DNA from 4 places in the Ruegeria sp. YTSA075 genome. Region 1 is predicted to be linked to each of the others. Evidence: riboswitches for the same ligand, from Rfam matches in the RefSeq annotation. Region 1 holds a riboswitch; each other region holds the start of a gene.
What was found. A riboswitch is a leader RNA that binds a small molecule or an ion and turns the genes downstream of it on or off. The one in region 1 is predicted to bind cobalamin.
Positions count from the first base shown of each region.

Region 1 (4,208 bases):
TCGGCGCTCTGATCGTGTGGTCCATCCTCAAAGCGGTGATGGGCATCCGTGTCAGCGAAGAGGACGAGATCAATGGTCTTGATATGGCAGAACTGGGTATGGAAGCTTATCCGGAGTTCTCCAAAGGCTAAGACCTGAGATAACCTCTCGAAGGCCGGGCGTTCTTGCCCGGCCTTTTCTTTTGCTCGACTCTGAAAACAAAAAAGCCGCACTGATCTGAGCGGCTTTTGTTTCGCTATGAAGTGCCGCTTAGACTCCAACGTCTACAATCGCCTTCGCCAGAATAGGCACTGTAGTCGCATTCAGACCGGCTATGTTCAGGCGGCTGTCGCCGACCATGTAGATCCCGTGGTCCGCACGCAGTTTCTCGACCAGTTCAGGTGCAGCACCCAGACGCGAGAACATACCGCGATGTTGGGCGACAAAACTGAACCGATCCGACCCGGTCAGACGCTGAAGCTCATCCGCCAGCTGCTGACGCAGACCCAGCATGGAGAGGCGAACCTCCTCCAGCTCAGCGGCCCAGTCGGCGCGCAAGGCGTCGTCGTTCAGGATGGTGGTCACGACCCGTGCGCCATGATCCGGCGGGAACGAATAGTTCTGGCGGTTCAGGAAGGCAAGCGTCGACTGGTTCAATGACGTCTGCGCCGCATCATCGCTGATCGCCATCAGTAGGCCGGTCCGCTCACGATAGACGCCGAAGTTCTTCGAACAAGACGCCGCGATCAGGCACTCTTTGACAGACGAGGCCACCAGACGGGCTGCCTGCGCGTCTTCCTCAAGACCGTCGCCAAAGCCCTGATAGGCGATGTCGATCATCGCAACCAAGCCTTGCGCATTGATTAGGTTCACGACCTCTTGCCATTGCACCATGTTCAGGTTCGCGCCGGTCGGATTGTGGCAGCAACCGTGCAGCAGAACCACGTCGCCCGCCTTGGCGGTTTTTAGGTCCTCGATCATACCGTCGAAATCGACGCCACGGGTTTCGCCATCGAAATAGCGATAAGCGACCGTCTCGATGCCCAGATAATTCAGGATCGACAGGTGGTTGGGCCATGTCGGGTTCGATACAAATACGCGCGCCTCAGGGTTGGCCATACGGATCATCTCGAACGCCTGACGGCAGGCACCTGTACCACCCGGAGTCGCAACGGCCGCAATATTGGCGCGCGGCACCGCATCGCCAAGGATCAAGCCGATCATCGCATCGGAATAAGCCGGATCACCGGCCAGACCGGTATAGGCTTTGCTCTCCTGCTCCTCCAGAATGCGCTTTTCGGCAGCTTTGACCGCACGCATTACCGGGGTAACACCTTCGGCATTCTTGTAGACGCCAACACCCAGATCGATCTTTTGATCGCGCGGGTCTTCGCGGTACATCTGCATCAGCGCCAGGATCTTGTCGGCTGGCTGCGGCTTAAGGTTTTCGAACATCAGGTCTCTCCAGTTGCGACGGGCAGGGTTGGGAAGGCACCCCATTCAGCCCAGGAGCCGTCATAAAGCGCGTGGTCTTTTTTACCCATGCGCTCAAGCGCAAGGCTAAGGATTGCCGCCGTCACACCCGATCCGCATGAGGTGATTGCAGGCTTGGACAAATCAACGCCTGCGGCTTCGAACACAGCGCGGCACTCTTCGGGTGATTTCATCGTCCCGTTCTTGTTCAACAGCGTTCCGAAGGGCACATTGCGTGAGCCGGGGATATGGCCCGAGCGCAAACCTTCGCGCGGCTCTTGTTCCGTTCCGGCAAAGCGGGCGGCGGAACGGGCATCGATGATCTCATGATCAGCCAGCTTGGCGGCGGCAGACACTTGTGTCACGTCGCGCACCAGATGGTTCTGAACCCGCACGGTCATATGACGATCCCGGATTACTGGGGGCAAATCCTCGATCTCGCGCCCTTCGGCCTGCCATTTTGGCAGACCGCCATCCAGCACGGCAATGTTGTCCTGCCCCATCAGGCGGAACATCCACCAGACGCGCGCAGCTGAGGACAGGCCAGAGCCATCATAGACAACCACCTGATGTCCATCCCCCACGCCCATCGAGCGCAGGCGTGACATGAACTTCTCGACCGGAGGCATCATATGCGGCAGGTCCGAGCGATGATCGGCAATATCGTCGATATCAAAGAACCGCGCGCCCGAGATATGACCTGCATCATATTCGGCTTTGGCATCGCGCCCATGCTGCGGCAGGTACCACGACCCATCCAGCACCCGCAGATCGGGGTCCTTGATATGGGCGGCAAGCCAGTCGGTGGAAACCAGGGTTTTCGGATCGTCTTGCATCAAAGCCTCCCCTAAGCGAGTCTGAGTTTCCCTATATCCGAGCGGCCAAACGTGCAAGCCATGCCAAGGCCTGCACTCCTGGGAACTGGCAATTTTTTCCAAACATACGCGTTTGCCTGCTTGACAGGTGGCACCCGGTGCCAGACACCTGCCTGACATGGTTTCCGAAGGGGAATTTCCCCCGAGGAATGAAAAGGGAATCCGGTGCGACAATACCTGTCAATTCCGGAGCTGCCCCCGCAACTGTAGGCGGAGTTTCACCCCATCATGGCCACTGACCGAAGCAATCGGTTGGGAAGGCCGGGATCGAAGCCAATCCGCAAGTCAGGAGACCTGCCATGTGCAAACCGGGTGAAAGCCCAATTTTGAAACCTTTCTGCCGTCGGGTGTGACGGGAAGGAGACCAAACTATGCATATCGAACCGGGCGTCGTAAATGGCGCCAAACTTGTCCTGAGCTACGCGACCGCAACCGGCGCGGGGCTCTATACCGCTAAACTGGCATGGGACAGTCTGAAAAGCAGCGGCCTTGCCAGCCTCGCCATTCGCTCAGCCCTGACCACGGGGCTGGTTTTTACCTTCTTTGAAGTATTGCCACACTTCCCGGTCGGAGTGTCAGAAGTACACTTCATTCTGGGATCGACCCTGTTTTTGTTGTTCGGTGCAGCCCCTGCCGCCATCGGCTTGATTGCGGGCCTGTTCATTCAGGGATTTTTCCTGGCGCCTTTCGACCTGCCTCAGTTCGGGATGAACATGACAACACTGCTGGTGCCGCTTTTTGCGCTGCAGGCCTTGGCCAATCGCATCATCGCACCGAATACGGCCTACATTGATCTGAAGTATTCTCAGGCGCTTGCGCTGTCGACGGCCTATCAGGGCGGTGTCGTCATCTGGGTGGCGTTCTGGGCCTTCTATGGCCAAGGATTTGGTGCAGAAAACCTCACCGCCGTCGTCAGCTTTGGCGCTGCGTACATGCTGGTTATCCTGGTTGAACCGCTGGCTGATCTGGCCGTTTTGGCCGCGGCAAAATCCATGCGGGATTTTGGCCGGATTGGCCTGTTTACACCACGCCTTCACAACGCTGCATAACCCTGTTGCGCCGCGCTACCCTGCGCGGCGCAACCTGAAATGCTGAATGATACCGATCACGCTAATGACAATCCAGAAGCCTTCAATCAGCATCGACGCCAGATTGAAGTTCTGAAGCAGCGAATAGACAATCAAAACGGACCCCAGCAGATTTACGACGGGAAAGGCCAGATCTTCGGAATTCATGTATCGCATCTGCGTGGCGAAATAGGCAGCAACCACGATCAGGGCCCCGAAAGAGCCGATGGCATCCACAATTGTCAGGCTGTTGAAAAACTCGCTCATCAATGAACCTTGCCGTTATCTGGAACATCTGGCTGTTGCGCATAGTGATGCATGTTCAAAAACGCCGCCCCTTCAGCGCCCGCTCGATAGCCATGCGGGAGATCCGCTGCAAATCGCAGCCCCTGACCCGATTGCAAGGGCACCCAAGCCTCACCTTTCAGAATGTCCAGCGTGCCGCTGAGCACAAAGACCTCCTCGGTCACACCAGCGGCATGGGCGGGGGACTCATGGCTTTGGTTGGGGGCGAGCTGGACGTGAAACGTCTCTGCCCCCAATGCTGGATCAAAGGGAAAGACAATCTTAACCTCGATACTGCCGGGAAAGGTGACGGTCTTAAAAACCGAAGGATCACCATTCACGGTGTCGATCAACGCGCTGAGCGGCAGTTGAAACCCTTTGGCAATCTTCCACAGCGTGGCGATCGTCGGGCTTGATTCGCCCCGTTCGATCTGACCTAGCATCGCTTTGCTGACGCCTGTCATCTCAGCGACTTTCGACAGGCTCAACCCCGAAGCGGCCCTCACATCCCTTAGCTTTAGTGTTATGT
Region 1 covers NZ_JBXWNG010000009.1:106,777-110,984, forward strand. The annotation lists gene AC2FGE_RS15815 (ammonium transporter) at 1-131, shown strand, start outside; gene AC2FGE_RS15820 (amino acid aminotransferase) at 250-1,434, opposite strand; gene sseA (3-mercaptopyruvate sulfurtransferase) at 1,434-2,288, opposite strand; cobalamin riboswitch at 2,430-2,643, shown strand; gene AC2FGE_RS15830 (energy-coupling factor ABC transporter permease) at 2,699-3,376, shown strand; gene AC2FGE_RS15835 (CBU_0592 family membrane protein) at 3,392-3,661, opposite strand; gene AC2FGE_RS15840 (helix-turn-helix domain-containing protein) at 3,661-4,208, opposite strand, start outside.

Region 2 (4,208 bases), on a different contig from region 1:
TCCTAATCATAGCCGCAAAAAAGAAAAAAGCGCCCAAGAAGCCTTGGGCGCCAGTTGTTGGAACGAGGGACAGTGAAATGACCCGCGGCAGTTCCGTTCCGCGGTCACTGTGACATTTAGGCATGATCTGGTAAAAAAAAAGACCATGCGCTCATTTTTGTGATGACTTTTCACAAAATACGGACAATCGGCTAGTCTTCGTACAGAATGACGGGCCAATTTTCCTCGGCCAGATGAATATTCGCCGCTCTGTCCTGTTCCCACATCCGTTCAACTGCTGGGGAATGAGTGAGATACAAACGCCCATCCACGACCTGCCATGCCATGGGGTCAGTGCTTTTTAGAACCCCATTTGCCATCGCATAGGAACAATAGCCCCCGAACTGAGGTGCAAAGGCGCGCGGGTTACTTTCAAACCGCTCGCGATTTTCCTGTGACGCAAAATGCCACTGGGCCCCTTTCCACATGACAGCAATGCTCGGCTCACCCCGAACCGGTGCAGCACTGTCGAAATAGGACACCGGATCATACCCCGCCATCGCGGCCCCTTCGGTCGCATAATAGACAGGCTTGTCCTGCGCCCAAGCGACGGGCGCAAGGGCGATGGCTGTCAGTATACCGAATAGGAAACGGCGGTTTTGCATCTGGGTCCCGTGACAAAGAATCGAGCGACTAAGATGCAACTTTTGGGCGGCTGTGAAACCCCAGTTGACGTGGATGTGAACATCCTTGCGAGTGCGGAGCAGCCCTTAGTCAAAGATGTCTTCTATGACATCCCAGGCCTCATCCAGAACACGATAAAGCGTGCTCTTTTTCTTCTTCTTTTTTCGCGATTTCGGAGACGCCGCATGACTTATCGCGACCTGGTCAGGCCTTGATTTCTGAACCTTGTGCTTCGGCAGTTTCTTAAGATCGTGCAGCGGTGCGCCGCAGTTGGAACAACTCAGCTCATGCCGGTTCTGTCCTGTCAGAACCAGGGCAGCCCGTGTACCGCAGTAGCAGCAGGTGGCGATTTTGGACGGTCCGGAAATAGTACTCTCCTCGCTAATGGTGCCGAGAGGCATATAGGGCGATTGCAGCAGCATTTGAGACGTTCAGTGATCCAAATCCCCCCGATGCGTCAATTTTCACCAATTGGTCGACGGTTTCCTTGGTTTTTTGCCGCAATCCTGGCCCTTCAGCACCCAATACCAGTGCCACAGGTCGATCCCTTTGATCCCCAAGGGCAATTTCAATAGTTTCATCCGCTTCGCCATCCAGACCGAGCACCAGAAACCCCATCGACTGAAGCTCGGTTATGGCATCGGCCAGATTGCGCACCCTCAGATAAGGCTGGCGTTCCAATGCGCCGCTGGCGGTTTTTGCCAGTGCCCCGGTTTCAGGGGCAGAATGATGCCGGGTTCCGATCACCGCGCTTGCACCCAGCACTTCGGCTGACCGCAGAATCGCACCTACGTTATGCGGGTCCGTTACACGGTCCAGCAGGATCACGCGGGGGTGTTCCCGTCCGATGCAGTTCTCGGCCAAACCGCCCCACTCCAGGGGCTTAACTTCAAGTGCCGCGCCCTGATGCACAGAACCCGCGTCAATTGGGGCATTGAATTTGCGCGGGTCAACCATCTCGGCCTCAATCCCCGCAAATTCAATGGCTTCAACCAGTTTGTCCTGCGCATTTCGCGTTACAATCAGGCGCAGTTTTTGGCGTTTGGGGTTCATCAAGGCGTCGCGCACGGCGTGCAAACCAAACAGCCAAACCGTCTCGGCGGCCGCCGCTTTTCGCGCCTGTTCCTTTTCGACAACCCACTTGGGTTTTTTCATTCTGAGGGCCTCCGGGCCGTGAATTCGCTTTCCTGCGTCAAAGCCGTATTTTCCTGTTGACGCTCCTTTGGTGCGCTAGTAATCACGCCTCCACGTCAGGTGCAACGCCTGACAGTGGGCGACAGGCCGCAAGGTGTGGCAGGGGACTGTAACTCCCTCGCGGAGACGCACGCCTGGTTCGATTCCAGGGTCGCCCACCACTCTCACAAAGCTTCCAGATACCAGAGCAAAACGCACCCGCCAATGGCCCGTGTCTGCTGTTATGAATGGCAGTCTAGTTATTCGTCAAACATTTGGTTCAGTGAAGTGATCGCTGTCAAACCTTTCGAAAGCCGCAGGCTAAGCCCTGACATGCCGCCCAACGACCGCCACAGGTCGTTTTTCTGCACCCGGCGTTGCGGTTGTCGGCGACACGCTTGACAAGCACCGTATCAGTGCCGCATGTCCGATCCGTTGGTGTCCTCGTAAGAGGATGAAAAGGGAATGCGTCAACGGGTTTACCGCCAAACGCAGCCGCCCCCGCGACCGTGACCGGAGAGGGTGCCCAAAGCCACTGGCCAAAGGCTGGGAAGGCGGGACATCCGACAGGGTATACACCCTGACATCCGCAAGCCGGGAGACCTGCCAGCGCCCGAAGATGAAACCGGACGGGGTGTTCCGGTGTGGGGCTTGGATCGGCCCACATGAAACCCCGTCCCCCAGATTTGACTAAGGGGGATGAGAGAGATGAATAAAGCCGCACCAGTTGAACTGCTGGTCTGCACGACATGCCGCCGTGGCCTGGCGATCGAAGACGACACCCAGCGCCCTGGTGCCTTGCTGCACAAGGCGCTGGAACAGGCCGGCGTGCCAGACGGGATCGACCTAAAGCCTGTGGAATGCCTGTCAAATTGCGATCAGGGCTGTTCCATCGTGCTGCGTGGGGGACCCGCGCGTTGGACTTTTGTCTACGAAAACCTCAACGAAACCGACCATGTCGAAACGATCATTGAAGGTGTGACCAAGTATTTGGCCACTGACGATGGTTTGGTCAAATGGCGCGAACGTCCTGAACATTTCCGCAAAAACTGTGCGGCCCGTATTCCCCCGATTGGAGCTTGACCCATGTCTACTCTCGAAAAACTTCCCGTCACTGTCATCACCGGCTTTCTGGGCTCGGGCAAAACCACGCTGGTCAAGCATCTGATGCAGAACCCGCAGGGCAAACGCCTGGCCGTTGTGGTCAATGAATTCGGTGATGTCGGTGTCGATGGCGATATCCTGAAATCCTGCGCCATCCCGGATTGCCCGGCAGAGAACATCATGGAGCTGGCGAACGGCTGCATCTGCTGCACCGTGGCTGACGATTTTATCCCGACCATCGAGGCGCTGATGGCGCTAGAGCCGCGCCCTGAACATATTCTGATCGAAACCAGCGGTCTGGCCCTGCCCAAACCACTGCTGAAAGCGTTTGATTGGCCAGATATCCGGTCTAAAATCACGGTGGATGGCGTAATCGCTCTAGCGGATGCCGAGGCTGTCGCCGCTGGTCGCTTTGCGCCGAATGTCGAGGCCGTGGATGCCCAGCGCTTGGCGGATGACTCGATTGACCATGAAACCCCGCTGTCAGAAGTATTCGAGGATCAGATATCCTGCGCCGATATAATCCTGCTGACCAAACCGGATCTGGCCGGTCCCGAAGGCGTGGCAAAGGCCAAAGCAATCATCGCCGCCGAAGCGCCGCGCCCGCTGCCTGTGGTCGAAGTCGCCGAAGGTGTCGTGGATGTGCGCGTTGTGCTGGGCCTGGAGGCCGCTGCCGAGGATGACATGGATGCGCGACCCTCGCATCACGACGGCCATCATGACCACGAACATGACGATTTCGAAAGCATCATTGTCGAGTTGCCCGAACAGTCTGATCCACTTGATCTGGTCACCAAGATCGAACGTCTGGCGACAGAGTTGAACATCCTGCGCGTCAAAGGCTATGCCGCTGTTCTGGGCAAACCCATGCGCCTGCTGGTGCAAGCCGTCGGCGCGCGTGTTCGCCATCAATATGACCGTCCGTGGGAACCCGGCGAAGACCGCCGCTCGCGCATGGTGGTTATTGCCGAGCATGATGACATCAAAGAGGCCGCGATCCGCGATGTTCTTGTGGGCGTGACCGAGGCTGCCGAGTAAGCCACATGCACGTTGTCTTCCGCGAAAGCCACGGGTTAGAGGAATCCGAGACCCCATTCGATCTGGGCCAAAGCCAGGCCGATCTGGTGGTGTTGTCGTTTTCCGATAGCGACCTTGGCGCTTTCGCGGCAGGCTGGCATCGCGGTGGTGGGCCCGAGGGTCGGATGCCGACCCTGCGGCTGGCAAACCTGACTGCGCTAAAGCATCCGCTGTCTGTCGATACCTATGTC
Region 2 covers NZ_JBXWNG010000005.1:156,405-160,612, forward strand. The annotation lists gene AC2FGE_RS11745 (YHS domain-containing (seleno)protein) at 192-644, opposite strand; gene AC2FGE_RS11750 (hypothetical protein) at 750-1,064, opposite strand; gene rlmB (23S rRNA (guanosine(2251)-2'-O)-methyltransferase RlmB) at 1,045-1,818, opposite strand; tRNA gene AC2FGE_RS11760 (tRNA-Tyr) at 1,935-2,018, shown strand; cobalamin riboswitch at 2,256-2,461, shown strand; gene AC2FGE_RS11765 (DUF1636 family protein) at 2,545-2,919, shown strand; gene cobW (cobalamin biosynthesis protein CobW) at 2,923-3,978, shown strand; gene cobN (cobaltochelatase subunit CobN) at 3,984-4,208, shown strand, end outside.
Region 2: it holds a riboswitch for cobalamin, as region 1 does, so the genes downstream of both, AC2FGE_RS11765 (DUF1636 family protein) here and AC2FGE_RS15830 (energy-coupling factor ABC transporter permease) in region 1, are expected to answer to the same signal.

Region 3 (4,208 bases), on a different contig from region 1:
ACAGCCAGAGGGGATGTTCAACCCAACCGACCGTGCAGCGGCCAGAACCGTGTCGGTTTCGGCAACTTTGGTGGTGACACCCGAGCTTGCGAACAGGATCTCAGCCTTACTGTCATCATCAGGGACCACATCGTCCAGTTCTGGCTGATCGGCCTCGGATTCAATCGGCGCGCCAAAGCTTTCCTGATGGTAGTTGTCCATGTCATAACCCAGCCCGACCAGTGCCTCGCGAACCGCCTGCATAAAAGGTTCCGGGCCGCAGCAATAGACCTCACGCTCGAGATAGTCAGGCGCCATCAGGCCCAGCATCAACTGGTTGAACTGCCCCTGATACCCCGTCCACGGACGATAACGATCTGCTTCTTCAACGACAAATTTCAAATCCAGTCCCGGGGTCCGGCTGGCCATGTGTTCCAGCCGCTGACGAAAGATGATCTCGGACGGTCGCTTGGCGCAATTGATAAAGACAATATCCAGATCACGCCCCTCATCCCACATGCAGGTGGTCATCGACATCATCGGCGTGATGCCGGACCCGGCAGAGATGAACAGGTATTTGCCTGCCGTGCTTTGAACATTCGAAAACAGCCCGGCAGGCCCGATGGCTTTGATCCGCATGCCGGGTTGTAGGTTGTCCAACATCCAGCGCGTGCCGATGCTGTCTGGCTGGGCCTTGGCGGTGATCGTGATCGACCGTGGCCGCGAGGGAGAAGAAGAGATCGTGTAGGTGCGATGCACAACCCCACCCGGTTGTCCTGGAGCCGGGATTTCCAAAGTCAGGAACTGTCCGGGGTGGTACGCAAACATCGACCCAGACGGGGCGCGAAAAGTGAAACTGGCCGTATTTACCATCTCGGGGACGACTGACACACATTCCAGTGTTTCGGCATCCTGCCAGATACTCACAACAGTGTTGAGATCTTTCATCACCGCTACTCCGCCGCCACTGTTTCGGGGGCCAAGCGACCAACCAGCGTGTTGCAATACCAATCCACGAATTGCAGCACACCAGATTCCTGCGTCGGCGAATACGGGCCAGGCACATAGGCCGGGCTGTTGATACCCAGTTGATTATCCTCGACCACCTGACGGTCTTCGTCATTGGTGGCAATCCAGACCTCGGTCAGACGTTTCAGATCGTAATCGATCCCTTCGACGGCATCCTTGTGAACCAGCCATTTGGTTGTGACCTCGGTCTCAGTCGGGCTGATTGGTGTGACCCGGAACACGATGGAATGATCAGCCAGAAAGTGGTTCCAGGTGGTTGGATAGTGGAATTTCAACAATGCACCTGCATCCGCAAAGGGCGATCGGCCCAGCCAGCGCCGCACAGCGGATTTCCCATCCATTGTATAGCTTTGCGCCCCTTCCTTCAGAGGCATCCGAGCCATACGGAATTGCCCGCCTTCATGCAGGTGGAATTGCGAGGGCATCCCGGCGGCTTCGCATCTGTCAAAATGGGCTTGCATGTGTAGCGGCGTCTCACCCCCTTCGATTCCAGTGACTGCAGGATCATCAGGGAAGGTGCGGCACAGCGCGGGATGGTTGCCACCGCAGTGGTAACACTCGCGGTTATTCTCCCAAACCAGCTTCCAGTTGCCGTTCTCAATGATTGAACTTTCAAAAGCCACTTTGGCGTTGCCCAAATCATGCGGCTCAAGATAGGGGCGTGCGGTATTGGCGAACATGTCGAAATCTGGGGGGTTATCAGCCAGACAGATGTAAACCAACCCGGCAAGCTCACGGCAATGCACTGTCATCAGACCGTGCTGTTTGGGATCGAAATCCGACCCCATATCACGCGCCCACAGCAATGAGCCATCAAGCTCATAGGTCCATTGGTGGTAGGGGCACACCAGTTTGGGTGCATTGCCTTTTGCAGCCTTGCAGATGATCGAACCACGATGGCGGCAGGTGTTGTGAAACGCCCTTACGTGGTTGTCTGCACCACGTACAATGATCACGCGATAGGCACCCACGGTATAGGTAACATAATCCCCTGCTTTCGCCAGTTCACAAGCCGGAATGGCAAACAGCCAGTCGCGATAGTGGATGGCTTCAAGATCGGCCTGAAAAACCTGAGGATCGGTGTAAAAGGCCTGCTCGAGCGCGTGGCCGGGGATGCGACGTGCCAACAGGCTTTGAATGCTGTTCATTTCTGGCTCTCCTGCCGCGCCCCGCGGCATTGCTTGGGCAGATGACAAGGAGGAACCGTCCGGAAGCGCGCGAGGAACACGTCCGAAACATGTGCCCCCACCGCCACCCGCGGTTTGACATATCTGCGAGGCTGGTTTCCGGACTTGAAAGGGGCTTGCGCCCGGCTACGACACCTTCCCGGGATCCTCGTCCCAGTGGTTGATTGTCGAACCTGACCTTCCTTACCGTTGCGGGGGCAGCGCCGGAATTTCACCGGCTTCCCAATTCTCCGCTGCCTGAGACTCAAACAGCGGCACCTCACATGCGCAGGATAAAGTCGTGCCGTTCATATGCTGAGAGACATGCGACATTTTCAGTTTCAAAACAGACATCTTGATGTTCGGGTCGAACCAGCGTTCGCGGAGTAAATTTCTACCATACATCTCAGGCACAAAACCTGCCTTCTTCCGCTTGGTTGGTTTGAGGTTATAAGGGATCTTCATGGCCTGTGCCGTCAGTGACGTGCCAAAGCCCCAAATGCTGAGAGTAGGAGAGCCCCAATGGAAATCAGACCCTTTGGCGTTGAGATGTGGATGAATGAGTTCGAAACAACCTGTGAGCTCAATTTGGCTGAGACCTGCGTTCAGTCCATCACGCTGGGCGAACTGTTCGACATGGCTGGCCAGCACAACAGCATTCTGAACGATCTGTCATCCATGAAGATGACCTATGGCGCAATTGAAGGGTCAGAGCGTCTGCGCGACGCGATCTGTGGCCTGTATGACAATCAGGGCCGCGACAATATCCTGACAACACATGGGACCATTGGCGCGAACTCTCTGGTGCATCAGACACTGGTGTCGCGTGGTGATCACGTGATCTCTGTAATCCCGACCTATCAACAACACTATTCCATCCCCGAAAGCATCGGTGCAGATATTGAACTGCTGCATCTGCGGCCCGAAAACGCCTTTTTGCCCGATCTGGATGAGTTGCGAGCGATGGTGCGACCCGATACGCGCCTGATTGCGATCAACAATCCAAACAACCCAACCGGCGCGCTGATGGATCGTACGATGTTGGAACAGATTGTAGAGATCGCGCGTGGTGTCGATGCCTGGCTGCTTTGTGACGAGGTCTATCGCGGAACGGATCAGACAGGCAACGGCTTCACCGCCGCGGTCGCGGACCTGTACGAAAAAGGGATCAGCACGGCGGGCATGTCCAAGGCCTATTCACTTGCTGGGTTGCGGGTTGGCTGGATCGCGGGACCCAAAGAGTTGATGCATGATGTGATGATCCACCGGGACTACAATACCATCTCGGTCGGCAAGATCGACGAAATGCTAGCCGCTATGGCGCTGGAACACCGCGACAAGATACTGGCGCGTGCGCACCGGATCACCCGCGAAAACCTGCGGATCGTTCAGGATTGGATCACGAACGAGCCGCTGCTCAGCTGGGTGCCGCCAAAATCCGGCACTACGGCCTTGCTGAAATACGATCTGCCAATGTCCTCGCGCGATCTATGCGTGACGCTTTTGCAAGAAGAAGGTGTGATGCTGACGCCGGGCAGTGCGATGGACATGGAGGGCTGGCTGCGGCTTGGCTACTCCAACCCGACAGAGGATCTTAAAGTCGGTCTGGCCCGGTTCTCGGAGTTTCTGGCGCGCCACGCCAAGTCATAGCTAACCAAAGGTCCGCGCACAAAAAATGCAGATTTGAAACCTGTTAACACCCCCTCAAACGTCCTGTCCGATCAAAAGAGACGACAAACCCCATGAAATTGTTAGATGTCAGATCACATGCTGTAGAGGGCATGAAGAGGCTGCAGCGCGAGACCACCCGTGGTCGATTTTCAGAGAGTAAATAATATTGGAATCCGCTACCCAATTCGTTGATACCGCCTTTATTGGGCTATGCTTGTTTTGTGCTAATCTGCTGTTTTTGCGAAAGCGCGATACCGGTGTGTTCATGCCACTGGCCGCTCTGTTTCTTATACAAGGCCTGTCCTCTCTTGGCGCTTTGATCGCCGACGCGTCGGGAAGTGAGGACGAGTTCAATCTTGTGAT
Region 3 covers NZ_JBXWNG010000002.1:249,307-253,514, reverse strand. The annotation lists gene AC2FGE_RS04350 (FAD-binding oxidoreductase) at 1-927, opposite strand, end outside; gene AC2FGE_RS04345 (aromatic ring-hydroxylating oxygenase subunit alpha) at 933-2,156, opposite strand; cobalamin riboswitch at 2,269-2,472, opposite strand; gene AC2FGE_RS04340 (aminotransferase) at 2,697-3,824, shown strand; gene AC2FGE_RS04335 (helix-turn-helix domain-containing protein) at 4,111-4,208, shown strand, end outside.
Region 3: it holds a riboswitch for cobalamin, as region 1 does, so the genes downstream of both, AC2FGE_RS04345 (aromatic ring-hydroxylating oxygenase subunit alpha) here and AC2FGE_RS15830 (energy-coupling factor ABC transporter permease) in region 1, are expected to answer to the same signal.

Region 4 (4,208 bases), on a different contig from region 1:
CATGGGTGACGTTTTCGCCGCCAGCCGCTGCGATCATCGCATCGGGGATGGCGAATTTGCCAGCGGTGAAGGGCGCATCCGCTGGACCGTCCAGCAGGAAGACACGGGGTTTGGCCAGATCGGCGGTTTTGGCTTCGATGGCAGCCAGCTGTTCTTTCCAGCCTGCAACCAGTACCTCGGCCTTCTCCTCGACATGCATGACCTGACCCAGACGCAGCACATCGTTGAACAGCAGGTCCATGCTGGCCTCAGGGCGGTCTTTGTCCAGATGCACGCAGCTTTCGGTCAGGATCATGGTCTTGATGCCGAACGGGGCCAGGGTGTCCGGCGTCACGTCGCCGCCGGGCTTCATGCCGTAGTACCAGCCCGCGAAGAACAGGTCGGGTTCGGCCGCGACCAGGTTTTCGACGGTTGGGTATTTTGGTGCGAGCTCGGGGATGTCGCCGCGCAGCTTGTCGAAATCTGGGCTGGTCTTGTACCAGCCGGTGATTCCGGTCAAACCAACGATCCGGTCTTGTAGGCCAAGCGCAAAGGCCATGTCGGTCATGTTCATATCATGCACCACCAGCCGTTCGGGCATGGTTTCGAACACCAGCGGTTCGCCGCAATTGTCCACGGTTACCTCATGGGCTGCCGCGCTGCTGGCCAAGCCGGTGATCATCAAAGCTGACCAAAGTTTTTGTTTCATCAATCTCTCCTGTTAAGATGAAAGCGTTCGTTTTCGGATATCCAGCGCCGGGATCATGCGCCCTTCGTGCTGGAAGCACAGGTAGTCAACACCAAAAGTGTCGCGCACATGATCCGGCGTTAGTATCTGGTCGACTGGCCCAAAGCCCGTCATGCGTGTGGATTTCATCAGCGCGACATGGCTGGCGAATTCCGGGATCATGACAAGGTCGTGTACGATCATCACCACCGTCACGCCCAGTTCGGCAACCAGCGACAGCATGTGCCCCTTGGCATCGGGGTCCAGATGATTGGTGGGCTCGTCCAGAAACAACAGCGAGGGGTTCTGAGCCAATGCACGCGCGATATGGGCGCGTTGGCGTTCGCCGCCCGAGAGCCGCTGCATCGGCTTATCCGCCAGATGGGTCAGCTCGGTTGTGCGCAGAACGCACGCAAGATCCATCTTGTGGTCTTTCGCCGAGCGGTCGCTTTGAATGGGAATCTGACCCAGCGCAACGTAGTCGCGCAGCTTTAGGCGGCCATCGGGCAGTTCCTGCTGACCAACAACCGCAATGGTCCGGGCGCGTTCTTGCGCAGACAGGCTGCGCAGGCTTTGACCGTTGATCCGCACGTCCCCCAGCGCCAGACGCTCGACCCCGCAGATCAGGTTCAGCAGCGTTGTTTTGCCGGCACCGTTCGGACCGGCAATGGCAAGTATGGCCCCTTCTTCCAAAGAGAATGAGACGTCTTGTAGCAACACATCGCCATTCAGGGCGTAGTATTCCAGATTCTCCGCGACCAGAAAGCTCATGCCTTACCCGCCTTTGGAAGACGGGGCAGACGTGCCAGAGTTTTGAACAGCAAGGCGGGGGGGCGATCCGTTGCGCTGGTCCAGCCGCTCTCGCTGTCGCGGTACTGATGGGCGAAGGTGGCGATCGCATCCAGATCGGCAGTGCTTTGAATATCGCCAAACAGGTATTGGGCTTTGCCTTCGGCTTGCAGACCTATGGCCATGGGACGTTCGCATCCTGCCATACATGGGATCAGTCGCGTAGCGAACCCGTCGGGCAGCGACGCGTCCAGCAGACTTTGGGCGGCGCTGGCTTCGATCTCACCCTGGCAGGTCGAGCAGATCAGCACAAAGTGGTCAGGTGTTTTGTCCACGGCTATCCTCAACGCGCAAAATGCCCGCATAGAAAGTACCGGTCCTGTAAGGGCGCAAATCTGCCATCAATCCTCCTTCCAGGACGCCCCGTCCCGGGTTGGTTTCACAGGTGATGGCAGGTCTCCTGACTTGCGGGTCGTTGCTTGGCCAACCTTCCCGGCCTTTTCGGGCCAGTGGTGATTTGGCGTTGCTCACCGCTTACAGTTGCGGGGGCAGTCACGGATTTGGCCTGACCCGGGTGTCCCGGGGCCGCACCGTATTCCCATTTTCATCCCGCAATCAAAGTAGCGGGAACCATCACAGGCCAGCTATTCTGGAGAAGGCAAGCTTGTCAAGCAATCGCTGAGAGGCTCGTGTCAGATACGGGGTGGATCAGTAATCCGCAACCAGCAGGAATTCGGCCTCGGTATCTTCTTCGATCGTGGCAAAGCGCGGGATGGGTTGTTCGAAGACGTTATCGGTGCGGTCGTCGTTTACGGTTGAGACCTCGCCGATTAGGCAATCCCCGCGCTCGGCCCAGAAGGCGTGCCAGATACCGGGCATCAATGTTACGCTTTCGCCGGGTTTCAGGCGCAGCAACTCACCAGGAGTGATGGTGATGTCGCATCCATCACTGGGAACCACAACTGGTGTGTCGCGGTCGACGCTGCCGTCGGGGTCCGAGGCATAGATCTCCATCACCAGATCGCCGCCGCCCCGGTTGATGATATCTTCGGCTTTGACGATGTGGCGATGCATTGGCGACAGCTGCTTGTCGCGCGAGATCAGTAGTTTCTCGGCATAGAGCATCCCGCGGCCCTGGCTCAGATCATTCTCATCCCCATTGCGCAGGGTGAACAGGAACAGGCCAAGCTCATCAAATTTGCCTTGCCCGTAATCGGTGATGTCCCATCCCAGCCCCCGGGCGCGGATCGTGTCGGCCTTGGCGCTGCGCATCTGATCCGGGGACCAGTCGGCAAATGGGGGCAGGATGAACCCGAAAGACTGGATAAAGGCCTGTGCTTCGGTCTTGATGCGGTTGATGTCGGAACGTTTCATGTGACTTCCCTTTTGGGGACTAAAGCTCATGCGCCCAGGGTGGGTTGGCCCCGGCACGCGACACGGTGACTGCTGCAACATCTGCACCCAACGCTAGAGCGGCGCGCAGGCACTCTGTTGTCAGATCGCGTAGCGCGGGTTCGGTCAGATGCCCAGAACGGTGAAGTTCGGCCAGTACACCAGCGTTGAACGTATCACCCGCCCCCACCGTATCGACAACCTGAACCGCTTTAACCGGTATCGTGGTTTCCGAGCCATCGCGTAGATAGCCCGAGGCTCCTTGGCTCCCACGTGTAACAATCACAACCGAGGGCCCGGCTTGCAGCAACAAAGGCACCTTTTCGGCATGGGTTTCGGGCCCCGGAATGATCCAGTCCAGATCCTCATCCGAGACTTTGAGGATATCAGTCTGCGCAATCATGGCATTCAAACGGGTGCGGTATCTGGTCTGATCCTGAATAAATCCCGGTCGGATGTTGGGGTCCAGCATTACGGCCCGATCCGCCCCGTGATGGCTCAGCAGGGCAGCATAAGCATCGGCGCAGGGTTCGCAGGCAAGACTGATACCGCCTAGATACAGGGTCGAGATCGCAGGCAATTGGTCGGGCATATCCTCAGGCCGAAGCATGCGCCCGGCAGTATTTTCGTCAACAAAGTTGTACGACGCGTGTCCATCGACCAGTTTCACAAACGCCAACGTGGTGGGGCGGTCGCTGGTGATCACATGGGATGTATCCACATGGCTCGCTTTCAGCGTTTCTGCCAATTGTTCACCAAACATATCGGACGACAAGCCGGTCAGCATGCCAACAGGCGCGCCCAATCTCCCCAACGCGATCGCCGTGTTGAAAATTGCACCTCCAGAATGGGGTACATACCCTTGGGCACCCGAGACTGTAGGCTCGGTGATCATATCGATCAGCGCTTCTCCGCAGCACAGGATCATCCCGCGTTCCTTCATTGAGAATTGTCAGGCGGTTCTACCGCATGAGGGCATTTTTGCAGAAGTTGTTAGCGCCAACAATGCCAAATTCGACCTGTTCGGAGACATAGAGATCCATTCCGCGCCGCAGCTCGCTGAACCGGCCACCATTGTTGAAGGCATCCAGAAAACTGTCTCCGAACAGCCAACGGTTTTTTTCCGCCACGCCGCCGACCAAAAAGACGCCGCCAATCGGCATCAATGTGACGGCCATATCCCCTAGTAGAGCGCCCAGATGCGTTGTGAACAGCGCTGCGGTTTGGACTGCGTGCGGATCAGTACCGGATCGTGCATCCTGCAGGATGTCCCGTGCCGGGCGCGCGGAGATATTGGTTTGACCCGCCGCCATCGCCACTG
Region 4 covers NZ_JBXWNG010000002.1:530,362-534,569, reverse strand. The annotation lists gene AC2FGE_RS05590 (ABC transporter substrate-binding protein) at 1-688, opposite strand, end outside; gene AC2FGE_RS05585 (ABC transporter ATP-binding protein) at 701-1,477, opposite strand; gene AC2FGE_RS05580 (DUF1636 family protein) at 1,474-1,830, opposite strand; cobalamin riboswitch at 1,929-2,145, opposite strand; gene AC2FGE_RS05575 (D-lyxose/D-mannose family sugar isomerase) at 2,204-2,869, opposite strand; gene AC2FGE_RS05570 (carbohydrate kinase family protein) at 2,889-3,815, opposite strand; gene AC2FGE_RS05565 (glucokinase) at 3,850-4,208, opposite strand, start outside.
Region 4: it holds a riboswitch for cobalamin, as region 1 does, so the genes downstream of both, AC2FGE_RS05580 (DUF1636 family protein) here and AC2FGE_RS15830 (energy-coupling factor ABC transporter permease) in region 1, are expected to answer to the same signal.